2 regions of the Kocuria salina genome follow, and region 1 is predicted to be linked to the other one. Evidence: riboswitches for the same ligand, from Rfam matches in the RefSeq annotation. Region 1 holds a riboswitch; the other holds the start of a gene.

The links. Region 1 has a riboswitch for S-adenosylmethionine ahead of E7Z53_RS05155 (methylenetetrahydrofolate reductase). Riboswitches for the same ligand answer to the same signal wherever they lie in the genome.
Region 2: it holds a riboswitch for S-adenosylmethionine, as region 1 does, so the genes downstream of both, E7Z53_RS14150 (hypothetical protein) here and E7Z53_RS05155 (methylenetetrahydrofolate reductase) in region 1, are expected to answer to the same signal.

What each region holds. Positions count from the first base shown of each region.
Region 1 covers NZ_SSSF01000002.1:224,388-232,082, forward strand. Annotated here, with positions in the region: gene E7Z53_RS05145 (ABC transporter ATP-binding protein) at 1-1,116, shown strand, start outside; gene metE (5-methyltetrahydropteroyltriglutamate--homocysteine S-methyltransferase) at 1,190-3,595, opposite strand; gene E7Z53_RS05155 (methylenetetrahydrofolate reductase) at 3,652-4,578, opposite strand; SAM riboswitch class I at 4,649-4,755, opposite strand; gene E7Z53_RS05160 (ArsR/SmtB family transcription factor) at 5,007-5,360, shown strand; gene E7Z53_RS05165 (SRPBCC family protein) at 5,364-5,861, shown strand; gene E7Z53_RS05170 (VOC family protein) at 5,864-6,280, shown strand; gene E7Z53_RS05175 (amino acid permease) at 6,363-7,695, opposite strand, start outside.
Region 2 covers NZ_SSSF01000007.1:112,070-119,764, reverse strand. Annotated here, with positions in the region: gene E7Z53_RS14165 (cell division protein PerM) at 1-1,208, opposite strand, end outside; gene E7Z53_RS14160 (glycosyltransferase family 4 protein) at 1,324-2,499, shown strand; gene E7Z53_RS14155 (PIN domain-containing protein) at 2,503-2,886, opposite strand; gene E7Z53_RS14150 (hypothetical protein) at 2,898-3,125, opposite strand; SAM riboswitch class IV at 3,139-3,264, opposite strand; gene E7Z53_RS14145 (hypothetical protein) at 3,682-3,978, shown strand; gene E7Z53_RS14140 (hypothetical protein) at 4,081-4,269, opposite strand; gene cspE (transcription antiterminator/RNA stability regulator CspE) at 4,377-4,583, opposite strand; gene E7Z53_RS14130 (DMT family transporter) at 4,806-5,129, opposite strand; gene E7Z53_RS14125 (DMT family transporter) at 5,129-5,476, opposite strand; gene E7Z53_RS14120 (TetR/AcrR family transcriptional regulator) at 5,480-6,010, opposite strand; gene betT (choline BCCT transporter BetT) at 6,187-7,695, shown strand, end outside.

The DNA of each region.
Region 1 (7,695 bases):
CGGGACGCGGAGCGCTTCACCGAGCGCTCCGACCGGCTCGTGGGCCTGGAGCTGCGCAGCCAGCTGGCCGGGCGCTGGCGGATGGCCACCATGCAGATCGTCTTCGCCGCCATCCCCGCCGTGATCTACCTGGCCGCCGGCTTCCCGGCCACCAGCGGCGGCATGACCATCGGCACCCTCGTGGCGTTCACCGCCCTGCAGGGGACCATCTTCCGGCCCGTCATGGGTCTGCTGAACATCGGCGTGCAGTGGGTGTCCGCGCTGGCCTTCTTCAGCAGGATCTTCGAGTACCTCGACCTCGAGCCGCAGATCGTCCCGCCCGCCGCGCCCGTCCGGCTGGACCCGGCCGCCGTGCGCGGCGAGGTCCGGTTCGAGGGCGTGCGCCACGCCTACGACGACGGGGCCGACGTCCTGCACGAGCTCGACCTGGTGCTGCCGGCGGGCACCACCACGGCGGTGGTCGGACCCACCGGCTCGGGCAAGAGCACCCTCGGCTCCCTGCTGCCGCGGCTCAACGACGTCGCCCGCGGCAGGGTGACGATCGACGGCGTCGACGTGCGGGAGATCGATCCGGCGGACCTCGCCCGGATCGTGGGCGTCGTCTCCCAGGAGACCTACCTGGTGCACGCCACGGTGCGCGCGAACCTGCTGCTGGCCGATCCGGACGCCTCCGACGCCGAGCTGTGGGCCGCCCTGGGCGCCGCGCGCGTCGCCGACACCGTCGCCGGGCTGCCGGATGGGCTGGACACCGTGGTCGGCGCGCGCGGCCACCGCTTCTCCGGCGGGGAGCAGCAGCGCCTGGCCATCGCCCGGACCGTGCTGCGCAACCCGCCCGTGCTGGTCCTCGACGAGGCCACCAGCGCGCTGGACAACACCACCGAGGCGCAGGTCCAGGAGGCCCTCGACCGGCTGGCCGCCGGCCGCACGACCCTGACCATCGCGCACCGGCTCTCCACGGTCGAGAACGCCGACCAGGTCGTGGTGCTCGAGGGCGGACGCATCGTCGAGCGGGGCGCGCCGCGGGAGCTGCGCGCGGCCGGCGGCCCGTTCGCCCGGCTGGCCGCCCGGACCGGCCCGGCCGGCGGCGCCGGCCCGCGCCCCGGCGCCGCCTCCTGACCCGCGGGAGCCCGCGTGACCACGGACGTTCGTGGTCACGCGGGCTCCCGCGGGTCGGCCGGTGCGCCCGGGGTCAGCCGCGGGTGCCGTGCTGGACGATCAGCGGCCGGCCGGCGGGCTGCGCCACCCGCTCGCGCGCCGTCCGGGCCGCCGCCACGAGGTGCTCCAGCGACGCCCTCGTCTCCTCGTAGCCGCGGGTCTTCAGGCCGCAGTCCGGGTTGACCCACAGGGTCCGCGCCGGGACGTGCTCGAGGGCCCGCTCGAGCAGCTGCTCGATCTCCTCCTGGGAGGGCACGCGCGGGGAGTGGATGTCCCACACGCCCGGCCCGATGCCCCGGGAGAAGCCGGCGGCCTCGAGGTCGGTCAGCACCTCCATCCGGGACCGGGCCGCCTCGATGCTCGTGACGTCGGCGTCCAGGCCGTCGATCGCCCCCACCACCTCGCCGAACTCCGAGTAGCACAGGTGGGTGTGGATCTGGGTCTCGTCCCGCACCCCCGAGGTGGCCAGGCGGAACGCGTCCACCGACCAGCCGAGGTAGGCGGGCTGGTCCGCGCGGCGCAGCGGCAGCAGCTCCCGCAGCGCCGGCTCGTCCACCTGGATGATCCCGATCCCGGCGGCCTCGAGGTCCGCGACCTCGTCCCGCAGCGCGAGCGCCACCTGGTTCGCCGTCTCGCCGAGCGGCTGGTCGTCGCGCACGAAGGACCACGCGAGGATCGTCACCGGGCCCGTCAGCATGCCCTTGACCGGCTTGTCGGTGAGGGACTGGGCGTGGCCGATCCACGGCACCGTGAACGCCTCGCCGCGCAGGCCCGGACCCTCCCGGCTGACGTCGCCCCACAGGATCGACGGGCGGGTACAGCGGGAGCCGTAGGACTGGACCCAGCCGTGGACGGTGGTCGCGAAGCCGTCGAGGTGCTCGGCGAAGTACTGGACCATGTCGTTGCGCTCCGGCTCGCCGTGCACCAGCACGTCCAGGCCCAGCTCCTCCTGCAGCCGCACGACCCGCTCGATCTCCTCCCGCAGGAAGGCGTCGTACTGCGCGTCCGTCAGGGCGCCGGCGCGGTGCCGGGCGCGGGCGGCACGGACCTCCGCGGTCTGGGGGAAGGATCCGATCGTGGTGGTGGGCAGCGGAGGCAGGGGGCCGGAGGCCGTGAAGGCCCGGCCCTCCTGGGCGCTCCGGCGGACCTCCGCGGCCGACCGTCCGATGTCCGCGGCGGTCAGCGACCCGGCGCGCTCGCGCACGGCCGCGTCCCGGACCCCTGCGGCGTCCTGCCGGGTGCGGCGGGCCTCGGCGGCCTCGGCCAGCTCCGGCGCGACCGCCTCCGTCCCGGCGGCGAGACCGCGGGCCAGGGTGACGATCTCGCCGACCTTCTGGTCGGCGAAGGCGAGCCAGCTCCGCAGCTGCGGGTCCAGCCGGGTCTCCTCGGCCACGTCGTGCGGGACGTGGAACAGGGACGTGGAGGAGGCCACGGACACCTGGGCGCCCCCGCGGGCCAGCTCCGCGAGCTGGTCGAGCCGGCCGGCCAGGTCGGCCCGCCACACGTTGTGCCCGTCCACGGCGCCGGCCACGAGCACGGCGGAGTCCTCGCCCCGGAAGAGCTCCAGCTCCTCGGCGGTGGGGGCGGCGCCCTTGACGAGGTCGAGGTGCAGGGCCTCCACCCCGGAGCAGGCCAGCGGGTGCAGCAGCGGCCCGGGGGAGCCGTAGGACGTGGTGACGAACAGCTGCGGGCGCCCGGTCACGGCGGTCAGGCCCGTGTAGGCGTCCCACACGGACGAGGCGAGCTGCTCGCCGGGGACGTCCTGGTCCGCCACGAGGGCCGGCTCCTCCAGCTGCACCCAGTCCGCGCCGGCGGCGGCGAGCTCCTGGAGCAGCCGCGCGTACACGGGCAGCAGCTCGGGGAGCCGCTGCAGCGGGTCGAAGCCCGCGGGGGCGTCGTCGTCGGCCTTGGCGAGGAGGAGGAAGGACACCGGGCCCACGAGGACCGGGCGGACGGTGAAGCCGTGCGCGGCGGCGCGGCGGACGTCGGCCACGAGCCGGTCGGCGGTGGCGCGGAGCGGGGTCTCCGGGCCGATCTCGGGCACGAGGTAGTGGTAGTTGGTGTCGAACCACTTGGTCAGCTCGAGGGGAGCGCGCCCGGCGTCGCCGCGGGCCAGCACGAAGCTCGCGTCGAGGCCGAGCCGGCCCTCGGCGTCGGCGAGGTCGGCGAAGCGGGCCGGCACCGCCCCGAGGGCCACGGTGGTGTCCAGGACCTGGTCGTAGAGGGGGAACGCCGCGGGCAGGGACGAGTCCCGGGCGCCGAGGCCCAGCTCCACGAGCCGGCGGTGGGTCGCCAGCTGCAGGTCGGCGGCCGCCGACTCGAGCTCCTCGCGGGTCGAGCGCCCGGCCCAGTAGTCCTCCAGGGCCTTCTTAAGCTCGCGGCGGCGGCCGATCCGGGGGTAGCCGGTGATGGTGGCGGCGGGGAACGGGACAGTGGTCATGGTGGTCTCCTGAAGAGGTGTCGAGGGGTCGTGCGGAACGGTGGGTGGGCGCGTGCTCAGGCGGGGAGCAGGAGGTCCTCGAGCGCGACGGGCACGTGCGGGACGCGCGGGAGGTCCACGTGCTCCAGCAGGTCGAGCGCGGCCCGGTGCTCGTTGAAGGTGTAGAGGTGCAGCCCGGGGGCGCCGGCGTCCAGGGCGGCGCGGGCCAGCCGCGCCGCGAAGGCCACGCCGGCGCGGTGCCGCTCGGCAGGACCGGGCGCGTCCTCCAGCGCGGCGGCCAGGCCCGGGTGGGGCGCCAGGCCCGCCAGCCGGCACAGCGTCCGGAGCCGCCGCGGGTCGGTGACCGGCATGATCCCCGGGACGATCGGGATCGTCACCCCGGCCGCCCGCGCCGCCGCGACCAGGCGCTCGTAGCGCTGCGGGCGGAAGTAGACCTGCGTGATCGCGAAGTCCGCCCCGGAGCGCTGCTTGGCCAGCAGCACCTCGACGTCGTGCCGGAAGGACGGCGACTCCGGGTGCCGGGTCGGGTAGGCGGCCACGCCCACGGCGAGCCGGCCGGCCGCCAGGGCCGCGGTGTGGCGCTGCTCGACCTCGCGCACGAGCTCCACGAGCTCGCCGGCGTGCCGCAGCTCGCCCGGCTCGGCCCCCGGGTCGAGGTCGCCGCGCAGGGCCAGGACGCCCCGGACGCCGCGGCGGACCAGTGCGGCCACGGTCTGCTCCAGCTCGGCCCGGGTGCTGCCGACGCACGTCAGGTGGGCCAGGGGCCGCAGGCTCGTGCGCGCCAGGAGGTGGTCGAGCAGGGCGAGCGAGCTGTCCCGGCGCTGCTCGTCCCCGCTGTACGTCACCGAGACGTGGTCGGGACGGGTGGGCTCGAGCTCCTCGATGGTCCGCAGCAGCGTGTCGGCGCTCGCCGCGCTGCGCGGCGGATAGAGCTCGTAGGACAGGGACGGCGGCGCCGGCCGGGCGGTCGGGCGTGGTGTCACGTTCTTCCTCCAAGGGTCACCCCGAGGGAGGGCAGCAGCCGTCCCGGAGTGGACCCGGGAGGCTGCGACAGCTCCATCGGTCCTGGCGGGAGCACCGTTCCGCGCACCCCGTGGCGGGGGCGCGGATGGTTGCTGCGGCGTCGACGAGCCAGGTCTCTCGGCCGCTCTGGATAGATGCAGGACCCATTCCAGCGGCTGCCCCGCCGCGCTGCCAAGTGCGGGCGCCCAGAAGACGCCGGTGCGCCGACTGTGACGACCGCGGCGTCACAGGACGCAACACGGACGCGCGACGACGCACCGGCGGCGAGGCCCATGAGGAGCGCAGGTCCGGGGCCGTCACGATCCGGTCTCGGGTCTTGCCGGGCCGGGGCGGGCGGCCTAGTCTTTGACAACCAACAGGTTGATCAAGGAATCAGTTGACGAACACCGTGGATCCCGGCGACGACGAGCTCGACAGGGCCTTCCTGGCCCTGGCCGACCCGGTCCGCCGCCGCATCGTCGCCCGGCTCAGCCGCGGCCCGGCCACGGTCACCGAACTGGCGGAACCCTTCGCGATCTCCCTCCAGGCGGTCTCGAAGCACATCCAGGTCCTCGAGCAGGCGCAGCTCGTCACGCGCACCCGTGACGCTCAGCGCCGGCCCGTCCACCTGGACCCCGCACGGCTCGAGGCGCTCACCGCGTGGATCGACCGGTACCGGCTGGTCCGGGAGGAGCAGTTCCGCCGCCTCGACGCCGTGCTCGACACCCGAGCCGCGGACCGCGGCGAGCACACCCAGGACTGAACCATGGGACACGCCCTGCACCTGACCGTCCCCGACGGCCTGCCCTTCATCGACTTCGAGCGCGAGTTCGACCACCCCGTGGCCGACGTCTTCCGCGCCCACGCCGACCCCGAGCTGTTCCGGCAGTGGATCGGGCCGCGCGGGCTGCGGACCCGGATCGACGGCTTCGAGTTCCGCCCCGGCGGCGCCTACCGGTTCGTCCAGCGCGGCGAGGACAGCACCGAGGAGTACGCCTTCCGCGGCGTCTTCCACACGGTGCGCGAGAACGAGCTCGTGGTCCAGACCTTCGAGTACGAGGGCTGGCCCGACGCCGTGGACCTGGAGTACCTGCATTTCGAGGACCTGGGCGACGGCCGGTGCCGGCTGCGCGGGCACACCGTCCACGCGTCCCAGGAGGCCCGCGACGGGATGGTCGGATCCGGCATGGAGAAGGGCGTGGCCGAGGGCTACGAGCGGCTCGAGGAGCTGCTGGGCGGGCGGACCGCGCAGGGCGGGGCCTGACCGTGGACTGGACGCTCGAGGTGGTGCTGGTGCCGGTGCGCGACGTCGACCGGGCCGTGGAGTTCTACCGGGACCAGGTCGGCTTCCACCTCGACCACCACACCACCACCGAGCAGATGGACATCGCCCAGCTGACCCCGCCCGGGTCCGGCTGCTCGATCGTGGTGGGCAACCTCCCCGCCCACCGGGAGATGGCCCCCGGGTCCCTGCGCGGGCTCCAGCTGGTGGTCGCGGACGCCCGGGCGGCCCGCGAGGAGCTGCTGTCCCGGGGCGTGGAGGTGAGCGGGATCACGGTGCTCGACGAGCGGGACGGCGGCACCGTCTTCGGCTTCAGCGACCCCGACGGCAACTCGTGGGCGGTCCAGGAGCTGCGGGTCCGCGCCGAGCGCCCGCTGATCCCGCCGGAGCACCGCCTCTGACACCGTCACCGGCGCCGGTGACGGCCGCGCACCGCGGCATGTCCTGTGCCCGTGGCCCCGGCGGGGCCGCGGCTCCGCCGGATCAGTCCTGCGGGGCCTGCTCGGCCCGGCGGCCGAGCACCTTCGAGGCCAGGGCGATGAGCGCCACCAGCCCGGCCGTGAGCAGGAGCTGGCCCCGCACGGCGCCGTCGAGCAGCCCGAGCAGGACGATCCCGGCGAGGAGCGCCAGCGCCAGGTACGACAGCCACGGGAAGGCCCACATCCGCAGGGGCAGCTCGGTGCCGTCCCGGTCCGCGCGGCGGCGCAGGACGATCTGCGAGACCAGCGCGAGCCCCCAGACGACCAGGCAGGTCGCGCCCACGGTGTTGAGCATCCACAGCAGCACGGTCTCGGGCCACAGGTAGTTGAGCACCACGGCGGCGAAGCCGAAGAGCACGGAGACGACCACCGCGCTCCGGGGGACCCCGCGGTCGGAGACGTCGGCGAAGGCCCGCGGCGCCGAGCCGCGGCGGGCCAGCGACCAGAGCATCCGGGACGCGCCGTAGATGTTCGCGTTGAGGGCCGAGAGCAGCGCCAGGATGATGACCACGGCCATCAGCACGTCCGCGCCGGGCACCCCGGCGGTCTCCAGCACGGCCACGAACGGGCTGACCGAGAGCTGCTCGTCGTTCCACGGCAGCACCAGGACCATGACGGTCACGGCGCCCACGTAGAAGACGAGGATCCGGACCAGGATGGTGCGCACGGCGCGGGCCACGTTGCGCTGCGGGTCCTCGGTCTCCGCGGCGGCGATGGTCACGAGCTCCGTGCCGCCGAACGCGAAGACCACCACGAGCAGCGCGGCGGCCACCCCGGTGGGGCCGTGGGGCAGGAAGCCGCCGTGGGCGGTGAGGTTCGCGAGCCCCGGGGAGGGCTCCTCGGTCAGGCCCAGGAGCACGGCGATCCCGACCGCGAGGAAGGCCAGCACCGCGAGCACCTTCATCAGCGCGAACCAGAACTCGGTCTCCCCGAGCGTGCGCACCCGCACCAGGTTGATCGCCGTGAACACCACCATGAACAGCAGCGCCAGCACCCACTGCTCGGCCACCGGCCACAGCTCCGCGAGCAGCTGGGCCGCGGCCGTGGCCTCCGCCGCGACCACCACCACGATCTGCGCCCACCACAGCCAGCCGAGGGTGCGTCCCACGGTGCGGCCCATGGCCTTCTCGGCGTAGGTGGAGAACGCGCCGGGGGACGGGTCCGCGGCGGCCATCTCGCCCAGCGCCCGCATCACGAGCACGAGCAGCACGCACGCCACCAGGAAGGACAGCAGCACCGCCGGCCCGGCGGTGCGGATCGCGGCGCCCGTGCCGATGAACAGGCCGGTGCCGATCGCGCTGCCCAGGGCCATCATCACGAGGTGCCGGGCCTTGAGG
Region 2 (7,695 bases), on a different contig from region 1:
GGACCGTCCGGTCCCACGTCCGTGAGCCGCCCGAGCCCCAGCGAGCCGTGCGCGAGCCAGCTCAGCAGCATCACCAGCACGCCGGCGACGGCGCCCACGAAGACCCCGGTCAGCAGCGTCGAGAGCGGGTACGTGATCCAGCGCGCGGGCAGCCGCAGCGCCATCCAGTCGTCCAGGTGGTTCTCCCCCTCGCGCAGGAACCACCAGCCGGCGAGGACGCCGGCCAGGACCGGCAGCACGACCACCACGAGCGCCCAGGCCGGGAGCTCGGCGGGCGGCAGCGCGGCGAGCGCCGGGAGCAGCGGCACAGGCCCGGCCTCGGTGCCCAGCGGAGAGGCGTGCGTGCCGGAACCGAGCTCGAAGCCCGCGCCCGTGGCCCAGGCCAGGGCGTAGACCGCGAGGTTGGGCAGGTAGCCGAGCTGGAGTCCCGTCAGCGCGGTGTCCCCCGGCACGCCGGTGCCCAGCCGCTGGTAGACGCCCACCACGTCGTTCCAGTTCCAGAACAGGGCGGCGGCCAGCAGGGCGGCCCCGGCCCCGACCCCGGCCACGGCCGCGACGAAGCCGGCGCGCAGCACCGCCCACACGTAGGACCCGGCCCAGCGAGAGTACTGGCTCGTGCGCTCGACCCACGCGGCGGCGTTGACGCCGATCAGTCCCGGCAGCGACCGGGAGGCCCGGTACGCGCCCACGAAGCCGCCCAGGGCCACGGGGACGAGCGGGAAGACGGCGGCCGCGGCCGGGCTCGCCGAGACCTCCCCTCCGCTGAAGAGCAGCGCGGCGGCGGCGCCGAACGCGGAGTAGGCGGCCAGTCCGCTGAGGTACGGCTGCCAGAACTGGCCCTCCCAGCAGGCGCGGGCCAGCCGTCTCCCGGCGTGCCAGGAAAGGGCGAACGGCACCAGGGTGAGCCCGAGCGGGACGAGGTTGAGCGTCCCGGTGGTCGCGGGCAGCCCTGCGCCCGGGTCCAGGGCCACCTGGAGCGGGGTGAGGTGGGCGAGCAGCCACACGTGACCGGAGAGCACGAACCCGCCGGTCAGGCCGAGGGTGTCGAAGCCGTCGGCGAGCCACACCATGAGGACGGTCAGCAGGACCAGCAGGTAGGACACCACGGCCACGGAGCCGAGTTCCAGCACGCCCTGCAGCCACAGCGGCATGGGCACACCCCGGCGGTCCGGGCGTGCAGCGGGGGAGGACAGGCCTTGGGAGTTCATCACCGACCATCCTCCCACGCCCGGGCGGCACCCCGGCCGAGGCTTCACGGCGCCTTCACCGGCGGGCCACGCCCCGCTCGCCGTCCGGTCGCCCGGCCCCGGCAGGCTCGGGAGCATGAGAGTCGCCGTGGTCGCCGAGCAGTTCCTCCCCCACCTCAACGGAGTCACCCACTCGGTGCTGCGGGTCGTCGAGCAGCTGGTCGCCGGCGGGCACGACGTCGTGGTCGTGGCGCCCTCCTACGAACCCGCGCCGCTCGGGCGCCCGGCGGAGCAGGTCGTCGAGGACCTCGACGGGGTGCCGGTGCACCGGCTGCCAGCCGTTCCGCTCACCGGCTACCCCGCCGTGCGGGTGGCCGGCGGGACCGTGGCCCGGGTGCGGCGGCAGCTGGAGCGCTTCCGGCCTGACGTGGTCCACGTGGCCTCCCCGTTCGTGCTGGGCCGCCGGGCGATCCTGGCGGCCCAGCAGCTCGGGGTGCCGTGCGTGGCGGTCTACCAGACCGACGTGCCCGGCTACGCGGCCAAGTACGGGGCCCCGTTCCTCGAGCAGCTCCTGTGGGGGCACGTGCGCTCCATGCACAACCTCGCCACGCTCACGCTCGCGCCGTCCACCGCGGCGGTCCGGCAGCTCACCGAGCACGGCGTCCAGGACGTGCACCTGTGGCGGCGCGGGGTGGACACCACCCGCTTCTCCCCCCGGCACCGCGACGAGCGGTGGCGGGAGGAGGTCGGCGGCGGCCGGCGGATCGTCGGCTACGTGGGCCGGATCGCCCCGGAGAAGCAGGTCGAGGACCTCTCCGCGGTCGCGGACCTGCCCGGCACCCGCCTGGTGGTCGTGGGCTCGGGCCCGGAGGAGGACGCCCTGCGCCGCCGGCTCCCGCAGGCCCACTTCACCGGGCGCCGCAGCGGTGCCGACCTGGCGCGCATCATGGCGTCCTTCGACGTGTTCGTCCACCCCGGCGAGTTCGAGACGTTCTGCCAGACGATCCAGGAGGCCATGGCCTCGGGGGTGCCGGTGGTCGCGACCGGCCGGGGCGGTCCCCTCGACCTCGTGGACCGGTCCCGCACCGGCTGGCTCTATCCCCCGGGCGACCTCGGGGCGCTGCGCGGGCACGTGGCGGATCTCCTGGGCGACGAGGCGAAGCGGGCCGCGTTCGGCGTCGCGGCGCACGCGGCGGTCCAGGGCCGGACGTGGGACGTCCTGGTCGGGCAGCTGCTCGAGCACTACGAGCGCGCCGTGGCGCTCTCGGCGCAGGGGCAGGGGCGCAGCCGCCGGCACCGCCGGGCCGTCTGAGGGCTACCGGCGGGCGGGGGACGCGTCCAGCACGGGCGCCCCGGTGCCGGCGTACCGCCCCGGCTCCGCGGTCAGCACGGTCAGCCCGTGGACCAGGGCCGTGGCCGCGGTGAGCCCGGCGAGCGGATCGGCCGCCCCCGTCGCGGCCAGCGCTCCCCACGCCCGGGCCACGGCGGCGTCCGCGGGGAGGACCCGGCCCGGGAAGCGCAGCTCGAGCTGCTCCGCCCACAGCGTCTCGTCGGGCCGCTCGGCGAGCAGCTCCCCGAGCACCGTGGCGGGCAGGAACAGCCGCCGGTGTCCGTGCCGGCGCAGGACCTCGGCCAGCTCGGGGCAGCGCTCCGGGGTGCGCACCCCCAGCAGCACGGAACGGTCCAGGAGGAGGTCCACGGCGGCGGGCCTCAGGCCGCGGCGGCGAGCTCCCCGCGGGCCGGAGCCAGCAGGAAGTCCACGAACTCGGTGCGGACCTGCACCACGCGGGCGTAGTCCTCGACGCTCATGGCGGAGACGCTGATCGCCGGGACGCTCGGCGCGGGGTCGCGGCGGGTCCCGTCCCCGGTGGCCGGGACGGCGTGGGAGGGCTGGGGGAACGCGCCCGTGCGGGCGGCGGAGTGGCGGGGGTCGGACATGACCGGGATCCTTCGTGCGCTCTTGCTCGCACCGGGTACCGCTGCTGCGGCGATGCGAGCCGCTTCGTCATCCGAACCACCCGTGAACATGGGGTTGGTGCCCGGTCAAGTCGGAGCTTGCCGACCGGGTCTCTTGAAGCTCTCCCCATTGAACCACATCGGCCGAACAGTGTCCGCGTGCGGCGACCCGGCCGGATCCGGTGCCCCCTCCTGTGCACAGGCCTTCCCCGGGGTGTCACCGCCCGGACATCTCGACGACACATCGTTGCGCTGGAATGGGTCCCGTAGTACCGGGGACGGCGCAGGCGACGGCCCCGCGCATTACGTTTCAGTGACACAACTCACGACTCGCTTGTCGAGGTGTCGGTGCCGCGGGGTAGCCTGAACCTGCTTCTCGAGATGCGGCGTCCACGCCCTCGGCCGGAGATCGACGATCCCCGGCGGAACCGTGGAGGGGCTCCGACCCGCTGCGCGCCAACCCGATGTTCCCGGGTGGATCGGATGACGAAGCGGCGGGCAACGCCATCGGATGCCTGCAAGAACGTCAGGAGAAAACATGACCATGTCCGAAGAAAGAACAGCCATCACCACCGACCAGCGCGAGGAGTGGATCGACGTGACCGTCACCGCCCTCCCCGATCTCCACCTCGTCCGTCTCACGTCGACCGACGGGGACGTGCAGGAGTACCTGAGCCCCGAGGCCGACGACCTGGCCGCCGCGGCGGAGCACACGGAGGGTACGGCGCAATGGTGCGCCAAGTACCGCCAGCTCCTCGTTCCCGGAGCCCTCGCGGCGACCGGACGGCACCCGTTCTTCAAGCTCCACCCCTCGTCCCTCCCGCTGTCGGCATAGCCGGCGGACAGGAGCGCACGGAGGCCGCAGCCCGTCGGGCTGCGGCCTCCGTCGTGCGGGAGGACGGTGACGTCCGGAGCGCCGGTGGGACCCGCGGGGTGCTCACTCGAGGCCGTAGTCCCCCGCCGAGCCCCAGCCGCCGCCGGCCTCGTCGGCGGAGCCGTCGAATCCCCACTCGGAGGCCTCGACCTCGAACGGCACGGAGACGTCCAGCTCGGCGTCGGAGACCCGGTTCACCACGAAGGGGTCCTCCGGCTCCTCCGCGGCGGGGAGCGGATCGGGAACGGTCACGGCGCTTCCTCCCGGTGCTGCTCGGCGGGTACGACGACAGAACCGCCGCCGGGCGCAGCCCGACGACGGTTCTGGAGGATCAACGGGCCGGAGCCCGCGGAAGATCCTTAGGAGATGACGTTGATGTTCGCAGCCTGGGGGCCCTTGGGGCCGTCCTGGGTCTCGAACTCGACGCGGTCGTTCTCGTTCAGCGAGCGGAAGCCGTTCGAGTTGATCGCGGAGAAGTGGGCGAAGACGTCCTTGGAGCCGTCCTCGGGGGTGATGAAGCCGAAGCCCTTGTCAGCGTTGAACCACTTGACGATACCGGTAGTCATGGGAGACCTGATCCTTCATGAGATGAACGTTTCCCGACGTTCGAGAAACAAAACAGTTGCGATGCATGGAAAACGTCTTCTCAGAAAAACTGCTGCACCCGAGTGGGCCGAACTGCTTGAAAGACAAAAACGAACCTCAACAACTGCGGACTACTCTACACGAGATCCGGCGCCGCACCACCCGGGACGGGGCGCCGGACCCGGCCCGGCACCGGGGACCGCTCAGACCGGCGGGGCGCCGAGCTCGATGAGGAGCACTCCGCCGGCGATGAGGGCCACCCCGGCCGCCGTCACCCAGGTGAACGGCTCGCGGAACAGGACCCGGCCGGCCAGTGCCGTCAGCGCCACGCCGGAGGCCGACCAGATGCCGTAGGCGACGCCCAGCGCCATGCCCTCGGCCAGGACGAGGCTCAGGCAGGTGAACGCCACCAGGTAGCCGACGGCCACGGCGGCGTACCAGCGGCGGCGGCCCCGGGCGGCCATCCGCAGGGACAGGGTTCCGGCGACCTCGGTGAGGATCGAGACACTGAGGAAGAGCCAGGCCATCAGGCCGCCTCCTCGGTCTCGGGGGCGGGGCGGCGGGAGCCGAGCTCCACGCAGAGCACGCCGGCCACGACCAGCACGATCCCGGCCAGCACGGCCGGGCTCAGCCGCTCACCGTAGACCACGGCCGCCGCCAGAGCGGTGAGCATCACCCCGAGGGCGGCCCACACGCCGTAGGCGACCCCCACCGGCATGCCGCGGCGCAGCACGGCCGCCAGGAGGGTGAACGCGGCGAGGTAGCCGGCGACGACGAGCGCGTACCAGGCGGGCTCGTCCAGAGCCGCCTTCAGCGACAGTGTGGCCGCCACCTCGGCGAGCACGGCGGCGAGCAGCAGCAGCCGGCGCAGCACGGCTCAGCCCTCCAGGAGCTCGTCGGCGACCGCCCTGACCCGGGCCCGTTCCTGCGGGTCGGGGGCGAAGACGCCCGCGGCGTCGGCGAACCACACGCCGTCGGCGAGCAGCCGCACGGCCAGCAGCCGGCTCCGGCGCTCGGCGGGCAGGTCCGCGGGCAGGTGCACCCACGGCTCCACCCGCGCGACCCAGCGCTCCTTGAGCGTGGCGCGCAGCCGCTGGTCGGTGAGCATCACGAGGTCGGTCTCGTCGACCTCCCCGGACAGGCACCAGTCGAGGTAGGCGCGCAGCCGTTCCGCCGCGGGCACCTGCTCCGGGGGGCCGGGCAGGCGGCGGGCCATCTGCGCGTCCCAGCCGTCCATCACCCGGTCCACCAGGGCGAGCATCAGCGCCTCCTTGGTGGGGAAGTGGTACATCACCCCGGGCTTGGTCAGACCCGCCTGCCGCGCGGCCGACGCCAGGGAGACCGTGCCGCCGCCCCGGATCAGCTCGAGGGCGCCGTCGAGGATGCGCTCGCGGGAGGAGGTGCTCATGAGAAAGAACTTTACCAACCGGAAGGGTGGTGACACGATGTTGAGCATCCCCGGGGCGCGGGTTTCGGCCGCCGCACCGGTCCGCGGGCACGACGACGTCCCGCCCCTGCCCGGTCCGCGCTGGACCCGGCAGGTGCTCCCCGACCCGGATCACCACTTCCAGGAGGACTCGTCCCATGACTTCCGCCCTGCACCAGTCACCGCCCGAGAGCGGCACCCCACCCGCCGGGCGCTCCCGGCCGGCCGTGAACCGGACGGTCTTCGCCGGCTCGGGCATCACCATCGTCCTGTTCTCCCTGTGGGCGATCCTCGCCCCCGACCAGGCCTCCGCGGTGATCAGCGCCGTGGTCGGCTGGATCGCGACCAACATGGGCTGGTTCTACGTCCTGACGGCCACCGTGGTGACGGTCTTCGTCCTGGTCGTGGCGTTCTCCCGCGAGGGGACCATCAAGATGGGCCCCGACCACTCGAAGCCGCAGTACAACCTGTTCACCTGGACCGCGATGCTCTTCGCCGCCGGCATCGGCATCGACCTGCTGTTCTTCTCCGTGGCCGAGCCCGTCACCCAGTACTACGGCCCGCCCGCCGGGGAGGGCGGGACGGCCGAGGCCACCCGCATGGCCGTGGTGTGGACGCTGTTCCACTACGGCGTCACGGGCTGGGCGATGTACGCGCTGATGGGCATGGCCTTCGGCTACTTCGCCTACCGGTGGAACATGCCCCTGAGCATCCGCTCGGCCCTCTACCCGCTGATCGGCAGGCGGGTGCAGGGGCGCACAGGGGACGTCGTGGACATCGCGGCGCTGCTGGGCACGATCTTCGGCGTGGCCACCTCGCTGGGCATCGGCGTGGTGCAGCTCAACTACGGCCTCTACCTGCTCTTCGGGATCGAGGAGGGGACCGCGGCGCAGATCGGGCTGATCGTCGTGGCCGTGGTGATGGCCACCGCCTCGTGCGTCTCCGGCGTGGACAAGGGCATCCGCAGGCTCTCCGAGCTCAACGTGCTCATGGCCGTGGCGCTGATCGTCTGGGTGCTCGTGGCCGGCCGGACCTCGTTCCTGCTCGACGCCACGGTGCAGAACCTCGGCGACTACGTCTCCTCGCTGCCGGGGATGACCATGGAGACGTTCGCCTACACCGGTGCGGCGGAGTGGATGGCGGGGTGGACCCTCTTCTTCTGGGCCTGGTGGATCGCCTGGGCGCCGTTCGTCGGCCTGTTCCTGGCGCGGATCTCCCGGGGCCGCACCCTGCGCGAGTTCGTGATCGCGACCCTGACCGTGCCGTTCCTGTTCATCCTCATCCTGGTCTCGGTCTTCGGCAACAGCGCCCTGGCGATCGTCACGGGCGGGGACGACGCCTTCGGCCAGGCCGCCATGAACACCCCCGAGCGGGCGTTCTACTCGCTGCTCGAGCAGTACCCGGGCGCGCCGGTGCTCATCGCGCTCGCCTCGCTGGCCGGGCTGCTGTTCTACGTCACGAGCGCCGACTCGGGCGCGCTCGTGATGTCGACGTTCACCTCGACGATCCAGGACCCCACCCAGGACGGGCCCAAGTGGCTGCGCATCTTCTGGGCCGCCGCCACCGGGCTGCTGACCCTGGCGATGCTGCTGGTGGGCGGGGTGCCGACCCTGCAGGCCGCCACGCTGATCATCGGCCTGCCCTTCTCGATCGTGATGTACCTGGTC